Regions from separate parts of the Arthrobacter alpinus genome, predicted to be linked through region 2. Evidence: predicted binding sites of a transcription regulator. Region 2 holds the regulator's gene; the other holds the start of a gene.
What was found. The regulator LexA, encoded in region 2, represses DNA repair genes until DNA is damaged. The targets are predictions, from matches to a motif close to TCGAACANNTGTTCGA.
Positions count from the first base shown of each region.

Region 1: the regulator LexA is predicted to act here: its motif matches at 5,242-5,257, upstream of AOC05_RS07755 (DUF6504 family protein).

Region 1 is NZ_CP012677.1:1,751,893-1,758,283, reverse strand. It holds gene AOC05_RS07790 (MBL fold metallo-hydrolase) at 1-322, opposite strand, end outside; gene AOC05_RS07785 (S-(hydroxymethyl)mycothiol dehydrogenase) at 319-1,407, opposite strand; gene AOC05_RS07780 (mycoredoxin) at 1,445-1,702, opposite strand; gene AOC05_RS07775 (SOS response-associated peptidase) at 1,804-2,532, shown strand; gene AOC05_RS07770 (hypothetical protein) at 2,557-3,144, opposite strand; gene AOC05_RS07765 (LCP family protein) at 3,132-4,391, opposite strand; gene AOC05_RS07760 (GNAT family N-acetyltransferase) at 4,541-5,047, opposite strand; gene AOC05_RS07755 (DUF6504 family protein) at 5,324-5,692, shown strand; gene AOC05_RS07750 (DNA polymerase III subunit alpha) at 5,682-6,391, shown strand, end outside.
Region 2 is NZ_CP012677.1:930,250-936,640, forward strand. It holds gene hflX (GTPase HflX) at 1-1,533, shown strand, start outside; gene AOC05_RS04040 (ATP-dependent DNA helicase) at 1,526-3,613, shown strand; gene lexA (transcriptional repressor LexA) at 3,714-4,457, opposite strand; gene AOC05_RS04050 (LysM peptidoglycan-binding domain-containing protein) at 4,755-5,147, shown strand; gene AOC05_RS04055 (histidinol-phosphate transaminase) at 5,213-6,310, shown strand.

The DNA of each region.
Region 1 (6,391 bases), 820 kb from region 2:
CGATGGGGGAGTCCGGGGTGGTTCCCGGGTAAATGTCCTCCCACAGCATCTGGTCGGCCGGGTTCATGACTACCGGTGCACTCACCATTTCGGCAAACTTCCGGGCGTAGCGGATATGGTCGTCGTGTCCGTGCGTCAGCAAAACGGCCTTGACGGAACGTTCCCCCACAGCCTTCTTGATGGCTGCCGCGTCATGGGCGGGGTCGATCACAAACACCTGCGCGTTGTCACCGACGATCCACACATTATTCTCAACATCCCAGGTGCCACCGTCGAGCGAAAAAGTTCCCGAGGTGATCAGACGTTCAATGCGGGCACTCATGCGAACTCCACCACCGAACGCAGCACGGAGCCTTCGCCCATTTTCGTGAACGCGGCCTCAATATCGTTGATGGTGACGCGTTCGCTGACAAAGGTGTCAAGGTCAAGCTTGCCCTGCTTGTACAGCTCCACGAGCATGGGGAAATCACGCGAGGGCAGGCAGTCGCCGTACCAAGAGGACTTCAGCGAACCGCCGCGGCCAAACACGTCCAGCAGCGGCAGTTCCAGGGTCATCTCGGGTGTGGGCACGCCCACCAAAACAACCGTTCCGGCCAGATCCCGGGCGTAAAACGCCTGCTTGTAGGTCTCGGGACGTCCGACGGCGTCAATCACCACATCGGCACCGAACCCGCCGGTGTGGTTGCGGATGGCTTCCACGGCGTCCTCAACCGAGGAATCAACTGCATGGGTTGCACCAAGGGCCCTGGCTACAACGAGCTTCTTGGGGTCGCGGTCCACGGCAATGACGGTGGTGGCGCCAGCCAGGACCGCACCGGCGATGGCGGCCGAGCCGACCCCGCCGCAGCCGATCACTGCAACGGTGTCCCCGCGCTTGACGCCGCCGGTGTTGATGGCCGCGCCAATGCCGGCCATGACGCCGCAGCCCAACAGGCCGACGGTGCCGGGGTCGACGTCGGCGTCCACCTTGGTGCACTGCCCTGCAGCGACCAGGGTCTTTTCAATGAAGGCGCCGATGCCCAGTGCGGGAGAAAGCACTGTGCCGTCCTCGAGCGTCATCTTCTGGGTCGCGTTGGCCGTGTTGAAACAGTACTGGGCTTGGCCCTTGGCGCATGCGCGGCAGTTACCGCACACTGCGCGCCAGTTCAAGATGACCCTGTCGCCTGGGACAACATTGGTGACACCGGCGCCCACGGTGTTTACGACGCCTGTTGCCTCGTGGCCGAGCAGGAAGGGGAAGTCATCGCTGATCCCACCCTGCTTGTAGTGCAGGTCGGTGTGGCAGACGCCACTCGTGAGAATATCCACCAGCACCTCGCCCGGGCCGGGGTCAGGGACCAGAACGGTCAGCAGCGTGACAGGGGCATCCTTGGAAAGGACCACGGCGCCTTGAACCTTGTGTACCATTTTTTGCTCCTTAGAAGTGCTGAATTGCGGGGACTGGTTAGAGGCCCAGTTTTGCCATGACATCGTTCAATGACGGGTTTGTCGCGGACGTGCCATCCGGGTAGATCACGGTGGGAACGGTCTGGTTGCCGTCGTTGAGTTTCTCCACAAGCTCGGCGGTACCGGGCGTGTCCTCAATGCTAATTTCGGTATAGCCGATGCCTTTGGCCTCAAGCTGCTTCTTCAGACGCTTACAGTATCCGCACCAAACGGTGGAAAACATGGTGATGGTGCCGGCTTCAGGGGTGTACTCCACGTTTTTTGCTCCTAGGCATAGGTTTTTGCGTGCTTAAGTCACAACGCTACCGGCTGGGAGGCCTATTCCCACCTTTGCGGCAACCGTGACAGCATAGGGGCATGTGCGGACGATACGTGATGGCCAAGGCTGTTGGTGACCTGGTGGCGGAGTTGGAAGCCGAGGCGGAGGCCAGCTTGGAACTGCGGGCGTCCTACAATGTGGCGCCCACCACCGATGTACCTATCGTCTTGGAGCGCCTTGTCGGCAAGGAGGTGCACCGTCAGGTCCATGTGGCGAAATGGGGGCTGGTGCCGAGCTGGGCCAAGGATGCATCGGCGGGTGTGCGGGCGTTCAACGCCAGGGCTGAGACGGTCCTTGAAAAACCCACCTTCCGCGCAGCGATCAAATCCAAGCGCTGCGCCGTCCCGGTCCAGGGCTACTACGAGTGGAAGAAAGGCAGGGACGGCAAGTCCAAACAACCCTATTTTGTGCACAGTGCGACCGGGTCACTGATCGTCTTTGCCGGTTTGTATGAGTGGTGGAAGGACCCCGCCAAGGAGGAGGGCGCCTCTGATCAGTGGCTGCTCTCGTGCACCATCTTGACCATGGCATCCCCGCCCGACGGCGAATTGGCTACCTTGCACGACAGGCTTCCGGTTCCACTGGAGAAAGAAACAATGGCAAAGTGGCTCGCGCCGGATATGAGGGAGCCAGCGGCCCTGCTGGAGAGCGTGTTGGCCCAAGCATACGCAGTCGCGGCCAGCTGGAGCGTGGACGCCGTGCGGCCTGAGGTTGGCAACGTCCGCAACGACGGACCAGAATTGATTGTCCCACTCGGCTCGTTCTAGACAAGCCATTCTAGACAAATCATTCTAAACAAGGGCAAAGAAGCAGAGCGCCACGACGCCGGCCACGAGGGCCTCATGAAGGCCCACGGCGGGATGGATCTTCCCTCCCGTACTGTATCGCGGCGCACTGTCTTGCGGCGCACTTTCTTGCGGCAGGGCAAATGTCACCAAGAGCCAAGCCGCAGCCGCAAAGACCAAAGCCACGGCCGCGATCGTGTGCAAGAGTATGCCGCCCAGTTGCCCACCCGGTCCCAACGCATGTGAGCTGGCCAATGACACAGTGATCCACGCGGCAGCGCCCGTGAACAGGAGCCTGTAGAAGGCCGCACCTCTGCCGGCACCAGCTGTGCCCTGACCCGCGGTGCGCGGTGCCACCACGCGCCACAGGAACCAAAGTGCGGCGCAGGCAAGTGCCAGGTACGGTGCCCAGTCAACCGGCCAGGCCCCTATGAGCGAGGCCGGTGCCAGGGCGGCGACGGTGAGCGTGACGGCGTCGAGCTTGGCTGGGAGCGGGCCCGCCGTGAGGAGCCGGGCGGCCCCGGCCAGGACGGTGATGGAGAGAAGGACGGCAAAGTTGATCCCCATCATGGTGTGGGGCCCTACTTCACGCACGGGATGGAACCGCCCTGCAGGGCCCCGGTCCAGTCGGAATAGCTGGAGTCCCCACTGCTGGGACTTGCCAAGGCTGTCGGCGCTGGGGCAGGAGCCCCGGGCGTTGGGGAGGTGCCCGGTGCGGGGGTGGGTGCCGGCGCCGCCGGAGTGAGGAGTTCGCGCACGGTGGCCTGCACCGCCGCCACATCTACGGTGTTGATGGATTCCCCGGACGGAGAGGTGCCGAAGCCGGTGATGGGCAAGGTTGTGAAGGAGATGTTGCCTGAGGTGATGGAGCCGGCCTGCTGGATGAGCTCAATGAGGTTCAGCCCGGAGTCCACCACGATGTTCTTGCTCACGGCGTTGAGCACCGATTCCATCTTAGGGATGTCGGTGAATGTGCCTGCCTGCTTGAGCTGGTGTATGACCGAGGCGATGAACGCCTGCTGGCGCCGTTCACGGTCAAGGTCGGAGAAGTCGTAGCGTGGATCACTGGTGTCTCTGCGTTGGCGGACAAACGCCATGGCCTGCTTTGCGTCGATTTGTTGCATGCCAGCTTTGAACTCGGCGCCCGAATACGTGTCGAAAGTGGCCTGGTTCACGCAGACCGTGATGGGGGCCACAGCCTGGGATACCTCATAAAATCCTGCCATCGTAACCTCCACAAAGTGGTCGATGTGCACGCTGCCCAAAAACGCTGAAACGGTGGCCAGCTCGGCCTGGCGGCCGGCGTCGCGCGCCTGCTGGTACGTGGTGTCGTTATGGGGCTTGCCGGCTGCCAGCAGGGCGGTTTGCTCGGCGGCCAGACCGTACCCATAGGCTTCCTTGATCTTGGCCTCAAACGACTGTCCGGGGATCCCCTCAATCTGCACGTAGTCATCCCGCGGAATGGAGATAGCCGTCGCCTTTTGGCCGTTGGCGGGGATGTGGATGAGCATGAGCACGTTGGAGTTGTAGCCGCCAATGCTCTGGTCCCCAGCGTCGAGTGCGTCATAGAGCGCCACCGAGAGCGGCTTGCCTTGTTCGTCAACCCGGGAGTCCAGGCCCATCACCAAAATGTTGGTGTCCTTCGTCAGCTTGGGCACCCCGGCCAGGGCCGCCAGTGCGTTCGAACGCCTGACGTTGCTGTTGGCTTGGACCGCTACGAAAGCGACGTAGCCGGTGACCGACAGGGCGATGGCGGCCAGGGCCGCCACAATGGAGTAGGTGATGCGCCTGCGTCGTTTACGCGAGACATCCCGTGAACGAAGTTGCTCGTACAAGCTCAAGGGTGCGCTCCTCGCCGCGTCCCCAAGCCGCATTGTCCATGCCGGCGTGCTGCCAGCGTTCAACAATGTTCACATGCGTCGCTGGGGAAACCCTCCTGTGGCGGTTGTTTTTGTGCAAAGTCTTAGCTGATTCACAGCCAACGGCAGGCTCAGTCCTCGTTCTCTTCCGGGCTCCAGCGGCGGAAGTTCAGGGAGAGGTAGAGGGCAAGCGCTGCCGAGTTGGTTCCCTCCACGCGCAGGGCCACATCGTGCTGGCCGGCGTTGAAAAGCGTGTCCATGGTGAGCAGCACCAGGTCCTCGGCCAGTCCGCGGCGGCGGTGCTGGCGGTCCGTGATGAGCTCAATGATAAAGGGGGACTCGGGTGTGTCATCACCGATCGCACGCTCAACAACCAGCACTGCCGCCACGATCTTGCCGGTTTCATCGAGGGCAACATGGGAAGCGTCGGGCAGGAATTGTCCGTATTTCCCTGCCATGGAGGCCCTGATGTCGTCGATGGCAGCCTGCATGGAATCGCCAGCGATGCCGGGCTCATAGGCGGTGAAGTATAGCTCACCCAGGCGGGGCAGATCGGACTCATGGACCGTGCGGGACGTTGTTTTCAGTTCCCGCTCAAGGGGTGTGGTTTTAGCGATGAGGGTGACCATGTCAGTCATGGAACGCTCCTTAGAATCGTTGAGTCGCCAGCAGCATAAGTCACGTCGATGACTATAAAGCCATGCTAGACGTATGGCGCCCTGACAGCTATCTGTATCACGCAATATGGAGCTGGCGAGTGGTTGCTCTTTGTGAAATTCTTCCCAATTGGCGACTTTCTTGTCGCGTAAAGTGAGCGTACACTTAAATCTCTTAGAATATATATTCTAGTTACACGATTGGTCTACGTACATTGTGGGTGTGCAAGGGACTGCAGGCGGAGGTGGCAGGCACGGATGGGCATCTTCAGCGATGGCATTGACGTGGTGCAAACCATGGCAGGAGTGCCCTTGCACTTACTGTGGCAGGGGCGTTCTTACACGCTCGCCGCCGAGCCCCTGCGCTGGTACGAACGGCGCTGTTGGTGGGATGAGGAACTCCGGGCACCCCCGGGATTCGGCGGGGGCCTGGTTGACCGCGAGGTTTGGCGGGTCCAGGTGCGCCGCGACGGCACACCGCCAGGGGTGCCCCTATTGACCCTTGATCTGGTGAAGTACCTGCCGGCAGGGCGCTGGCGGGTGATCAAGGTCCATGACGCACTCAACGAAACAAAGGACACGGCCGGTACGGCTGATCCGGTGGAGGAGCAAGGTTATGGGAGCTAGATTTGTGCACCTGCATACTGCCTCCGCGTATAGCGCCCATTACGGCGTTTCCTGGCCGGAGGAGTTGGTGCAGGCCGCCATTGCCGACGGGGCCGATGCCGTGGCAAGCACCGACAGGGACGGCCTTTACGGCGCGGTCAAGCACGTCAAGGCGTGCATGGCTGCCGGGATTGACCCGCTGCTGGGTGTGGACTTGGCGGTTCTTGACATGGTGGACCTTGGTGCGGGAAGGCAGGCACTGGTGGAGAGCGGAAGGGTTGTCATTTTGGCCCACGGCCGTCAGAGTCTGCCGGCAGGTGCTGGCTATGCGGCGCTTTGCCGACTGATCTCCACGGCCCACGCCCGGCCCAAGGGGCCGGTGGGGCTCACGCTGGCGGAACTGGCGGCAGGGGTGCTGGACCCGGAATCCCGGGAGCCGGCGTTGACGGTTTTGCTGGGCCCGTTCTCAGACGTAGGCAAGGCCATGAACGGGCGCAAGTATCTGCTGCCGCGCAGCAAGTTCCGGGCCTGGAATACCGCCATGCCACCGGGTACCTTGGCGGTGGAGATCCTGAGCCATCTCAGTGCACCCGGCACACCGCTGAGCACTGCACACGCTGTGCGCATGCTGAAACTGGCCGAAGAGTTTGATGTCCCGGCAGTGCTTAGCAACGCCGTGCGTTACAGCAGCGAAGATGACGCTCCCACCGCTGATGTATT
Region 2 (6,391 bases):
ATTGACAGGATTCTGGCTAAGGACATCGCCGCGTCACGGGCCGTCCGCGCGGAGGTCCGGCTCGACGCCGAGGACCCCCAAGCCACGCCTGCCCCCAGCCACCCCATCATCGGCCAGGCCCAGGCCGTCTCGAACCTTACCTTCGAACACAGCAGCTTCGACGGTGACCAGACTGAACTGGCCGAGCGCAACGCACTGCGCCGCAGGGCCGGGCTGTCCACCGAGCTTGAAGACGTCACGGAGGTTGAGTATCGCCAGCTGCGTCTGGAACGTGTCGTCCTGGCCGGCCTGTGGAGCACCGGGACCATGGCAGATGCGGAGAATTCCCTGCGGGAGTTGGCCGCGTTGGCTGAAACCGCCGGATCCGAAGTCCTCGACGGGATGGTCCAGCGCCGTGCCAAACCAGACCCGGCCACCTACCTGGGAACGGGCAAGGCGGAGGAACTCAAGGAGATCGTCCACGCCACGGGTGCGGACACCGTCATCATCGACGGCGACCTTGCACCGTCCCAACGCCGCACCCTTGAAGAAGTGGTCAAGGTCAAGGTCATTGACCGCACCGCGTTGATCCTTGACATTTTTGCCCAGCACGCCCAGTCACGCGAAGGCCGGGCGCAGGTGGAGCTGGCACAGATGGAGTACCTGTTGCCGCGCCTGCGCGGTTGGGGTGAATCCATGTCCCGCCAGGCCGGTGGCCGGGTCGGCACCGCCGGTGGCGGTATTGGTTCGCGCGGCCCCGGCGAAACCAAGATGGAACTGGACCGCCGGAAGATCCGAACCCGCATGGCGAAGCTGCGCCGTGAAATTGCTGCCATGAAGCCTGCACGGGAGACCAAGCGGGCCAATAGGAAACGCAACTCTGTCCCGTCGGTGGCTATCGCCGGATACACCAATGCCGGAAAGTCCTCCCTGCTGAACAGGCTCACCAACGCAGGCGTCCTGGTCGAGAACGCCTTGTTCGCCACCTTGGACCCCACCGTTCGCAAAACAGAGACCGCCGACGGTCTGGGTTACACCCTTGTCGACACGGTGGGTTTTGTCCGCTCGCTGCCCACCCAGTTGGTTGAGGCCTTCCGCTCCACCTTGGAGGAAGTGGCCGACGCAGACCTGATCCTGCACATTGTTGACGCGTCCCACCCGGATCCCGAGGGACAAATTTCGGCGGTGCGCACAGTGTTCGCCGAGGTTGGTGCGCTGAAAATCCCCGAGATCATCATCTTGAACAAGGTGGACATCGCCGATCCGCTGGTGGTTCAACGCCTGCGACAGCGCGAGCCGCGCAGCGTGGAAGTCTCTGCCCGCACCGGGCAGGGCATGGAGGGACTGCTCGCGGCCATCAGCGACGCCATCCCGCGCCCCGGGGTTGACCTGACACTGCTGATTCCCTACGACCGCGGCGACGTGCTGAACAGATTGCACGGAAGCGATGCCGAGATCCTCAGCATTGAGCACGGCGAAACCGGCACTGTGGCACATGTGCGCGTCCGTGACGACCTGGCCGCAGAAGTGGCACCGTTTGTCCAGCATGGATAAAAGTACTGCCGAAGCCGATGCCTCCACGGCCGATCCTGCACCAACACAAGCCTCAACGGACCAGGCCTCAACTGCTCAGGCCCTGGAACTGCTGGACAGGGCGGTGGAAGCCATGGGCGGCCAACGCCGGGACGGGCAGCATGAGATGGTCCGTCAGGTGGTGGCAGCCATTGAAACCGGCGACCACCTGCTGGTCCAGGCCGGAACAGGCACAGGAAAGTCCCTGGCCTACCTGATTCCGCTAATAGTTCATGCCCTCACGAGTGAAAAACCATCAGTGGTGGCCACGGCGACGCTGGCGTTGCAGGCCCAGATCGTGGGCCGTGACGTGCCCAGGCTGCTCGCTGCCCTGGACCCGCTGCTGCCGCGCCCCATTGACGTCGCCCTGGTCAAGGGCCGAAGCAACTATGTCTGCAAGCACAAATTGGGCGGTGGCTTCCCCACCGAGGACTCCTCCGAGGGGGCACTGTTCAGCCTGGGTGAGGACTCCAGTGTTGTGCATCTGCCAGGTGCCAAGACCGGGCCGACCTCGGCCCTCGGCCGTGAAGTTGTGCGGTTGCGCGAGTGGGCGCAGGACACCGAATCGGGTGACCGCGACGAACTGCTGCCCGGTGTCACGGACAAGGCGTGGCGGCAGGTCTCCGTCACGTCCATGGAGTGCCTGGGCGCGCAAAAGTGTCCCCTGGCCGAGATCTGCTTCTCCGAAATGGCCAGAGCCAAGGGAGCCGTGGCGGACATTGTGGTCACCAACCACGCCATGCTGGCGATCAGCGCCTTTGAGGGAATCGCGGTGCTGCCGGACTACGACGTCGTGGTGGTGGACGAGGCGCACGAACTCCAGGACCGTGTGACAGGTGCCGTCACCGGCCAGCTCTCTGTCCAGATGGTCCAGGCGGCGGCCTCAAGCACACGCAAACACACGGGCGTCTCCGTGGACGCGCTCCATGCGGCCGGCAATGCCCTGGATCTGGCCTTTGCAGCAACGCCGTCCGGGCTGCTACCCAACGGTCTGAACGAGACCCACTCGGCAGCCATCGAACAATTGCGGGACGCCGCACGCGTGGCTTTATCTGACTCCAAACCGGAGGGTTCGGCCGCCGTCGACGGTGGCCGGTCCATTGCCCGTTCCCGGTTGAACCTAGTCTTTGACCTGTGTGAGCGGATGTTGGCTGCCCAGGACGCCCGTGAAGTTCTCTGGGCGTCACGGGTAGGTAGCTTCACCCCCGGCCAGGGCTATCAAAAGGCGGATGAGGGCGAACCTCCCGTCATCAGCATCGCCCCGCTCAGTGTCGCCGGAAAATTGCGGGAGGGTCTGTTTGCCGACCATACGGTGATCCTGACCTCGGCAACACTGGCCATTGGCGAGTCGTTCCAGGCCACCGCCGGGGGGCTGGGTTTGTTGGGTGCCAACGCGCCGAACTGGACCGGTGCCGACGTCGGCTCCCCCTTCGATTATCCAAAGCAAGGCATGCTGTACGTTGCGGCGCACCTGCAAAAGCCCGGGTTCGGAAATTCTCCGGAGCAGTTGGCCGAGCTGGAGGCACTGATCACTGCCGCAGGGGGAGGGACGCTGGCGTTGTTCTCCTCACGCCGTGCGGCCGAGGACGCTGCCGAAAAGCTGCGCAAGAAGCTCAAGGTCAAGATTCTTTGTCAGGGAGACGCCTCGATCGCCGGCCTGATCAAGGAATTTGCCGAGGAACCCGACACCTGCCTTTTTGGCACCATGTCCTTGTGGCAGGGAGTTGATGTGCAGGGGGCCTCCTGCCGGCTGGTGGTCATTGACAGGATCCCGTTCCCCCGTCCCGACGATCCGCTGGTCACGGCACGGGCCAGGGCCGTGGCCCAAAGCGGGGGGGACGGCTTCATCGCCATCTCCGCAACCCATGCGGCTATTCGCCTGGCCCAGGGCGTGGGCCGGCTTATCCGCTCTAGCAGTGACAGGGGAGTTGTGGCGGTCCTTGATTCCCGCCTGGCCAACGCCAGCTACGGCGGGTTCCTGCGGGCCGCCCTGCCACCTTTTTGGTCCACCAAGGACAGGGCCGTGGCCCTGTCGGCGCTAGAGCGGCTCTCCGGCAAGTAGCCCGGCACGGCCTCGGGATGGTGGGTGCCGGCACCCGCAGCGAGCCACGCACGACAAAGCGCCCCGAGCATTGCCCGGGGCGCTTCTTCGTTGGCATTTGCTAGAGGCTGCGCAGCACCGAGACGACCTTGCCCATGACAGTGGCGTTGTCGCCCAGGATGGGCTCGTAGCGGGTGTTCTGCGGCAACAGCCAGGTGTGGCCATCACGCTGGCGAAACGTCTTGACAGTGGCCTCATCCTCGAGCAGGGCGGCCACAATATCACCATTGTTGGCGGTGTTCTGGCGCCGGATAACAACCCAGTCGCCGTCACAGATGGCGGCGTCAATCATGGAGTCGCCAACCACCTTGAGCATAAAGAGCTCGCCGCTGCCGACGATCTGGCGCGGCAACGGCATGATGTCATCGACCATCTGATCGGCCAGGATAGGACCGCCGGCGGCGATCCGTCCCACCAGCGGAACGAATGCCGTGTCCGAGGAACTGCTGAGTTGTGCAAAATTCAGGCCGTTGGAACTGCGGACCTGCTCCGGTGAGCTCACACCCTCAATGGCAACCACGCCGTCGTCAAGGACGAGGGGAATGAGAACTTCCATGGCACGTGGACGCTTGGGATCACGACGCAGGTAGCCGTGCCGCTCCAACTGGGTGAGCTGGTGGGTGACGCTGGAAAGGCTTGCCAATCCCACGTCGTCGCCAATTTCACGCATGGACGGCGGGTAACCCTTGTCAGCAATAGAGCGCTGGATGCACTCAAGGATCTTCTTTTGGCGGACCGTCAGACCCTTCATGCCGGCCCTGCTCGGTGCCTGGGGGATGCGGTGCGGAGGTTCTGGGAGCGTCATGATCCTTCGGTCCTTTCGTGGATGCCACTAATAATGTCAGTGCCTGCTGGTGGACTGCTTTCAGAGGCGAATCCTTACCCTCAAGATTAAGCCAGAAAAGTGGGAATTTCAAACATTTGTTCTAGCGAGTCTTGTCAGGAGTCGTCAATAGATGCTAAAACAGTAGTAGCGAGTTAGAACATACGTTCTATCGAACAAATTGTTTATGGAAGTTTTGCTCCTGCGGAACGACTGGGACGCCCCGCCTGGTGGGCTCCCACGGGAAGAAACTTCACGGTGTGAAAAGGAGCCTTAGTCATGAGCGCATTGGTGATTTCAACAATTGGACGTCCCGTCCTTGCAGCAACCCCCGGCGCCGCGCCCCTGCGGCTGACCCGGCGAGGGCGCATGATCCTGCTCGGCATTCCGGCCCTGCTGCTCAGCACAGTGCTCGTATTCTCGGTGTTGGCCCTGCTCCTGGGAGCCCTGGCCAGTCCTGCCAACGCCGCCACAAAGTTCAGCCCCATCGACATGGCGGACTACGCAACCACTGTCACGGTCTTGCAAGGCGAGAGTCTGTGGTCCATTGCGGCTGCCAGCGATTCAAGCCGCGATGTTCGAGAAGTCGTGGGTGAGATCGTGGCCTTGAATGAGCTGACCACCAACGTGGTGCAGGCAGGCCAGCAACTGTTTGTCCCGAACCCCAAATAGCCAAATGGTCGGACGTTACCTGTCACAAGTTCAGTCTTGACGTCCACGGCACTTAAACTAGTCCCATGGATCAGTTTGAACGCCTCAGCCAATTACCGCTCCGCGACGATCTGCGCGGACAACATCCCTACGGTGCCCCGCAAATCGACGTTCCTGTTTTGCTCAACGTCAACGAGAACACCTTTGGTGTTCCGCTGGACGCCAAGGAAGCAATCTTGAAGGCCGTCGCGGATGAACTTGACGGCTTGAACCGCTACCCTGATCGGGAGTTCACCGAACTTCGTAGGGCCCTGGCGGCATACTTGGGCCACGGGATGACTCAGGAGAACATCTGGGCCGCCAATGGCTCCAACGAGGTTCTGCAGCAATTGCTCCAAGCTTTTGGTGGACCCGGCCGGAAAGCCATGGGCTTTCCCCCCACGTACTCCATGTACCCCCTGCTCGCCAGCGGTACAGGCACCGGCTTCGTGACGGGGACCCGCGCCGCAGATTACAGCCTCAGCCCAGAATCGGCCGCCGAACAAGTACGCGCGCAAGCTCCCCACATAATATTCTTGTGTTCGCCCAATAACCCGACGGGCACCGCCCTGGGACGTGACGTTGTGGAGGCCGTTTACGAAGCCGGAGAAGCGTCGCAGGCGATCGTGATCGTCGATGAGGCCTACATGGAGTTCTCCCATGAGGGAACCCCCAGTGCACTGTCCTTGCTGCCGGGCAGGCCCCGCCTGGTTGTCTCGCGCACCATGAGCAAGGCCTTTGCCCTGGCCGGGGCACGAGTGGGCTATATGGCGGCCGCCCCTGAAGTCGCCGACGCGGTCCGCCTTGTTCGTCTGCCCTACCACCTGTCCGCCATCACCCAGGCCACAGCCGTGGCTGCCCTGCGAAACTCCGATTCGCTCTTGGCAAATGTCGAAGCCATCAAGATTCAACGGGATCGGATCGTGGACGAACTGACACGCATCGGTCTGACCCCGGCACCGTCGGACTCCAACTTTGTTTTCTTTGGTGGTCTCGAGGACCCCCGCTCGGTCTGGGAAGGTCTGCTGGCGGCCGGGGTGCTCATCCGTGACGTGGGCATTGCTGGCCACCTGCGTGTCACTGCCGGCACGGAACAGGAAACCACCGCTTTTCTTTCCGGACTCCGTGCCATCCTGGCCACCTAACCGCCACTTTTCGACGGCGTCGTTCCGGCGAGCCCACGCCCGGGAAAGCTCGGGGAGTGGGCGGCTTTGGGCAGAAGCAGC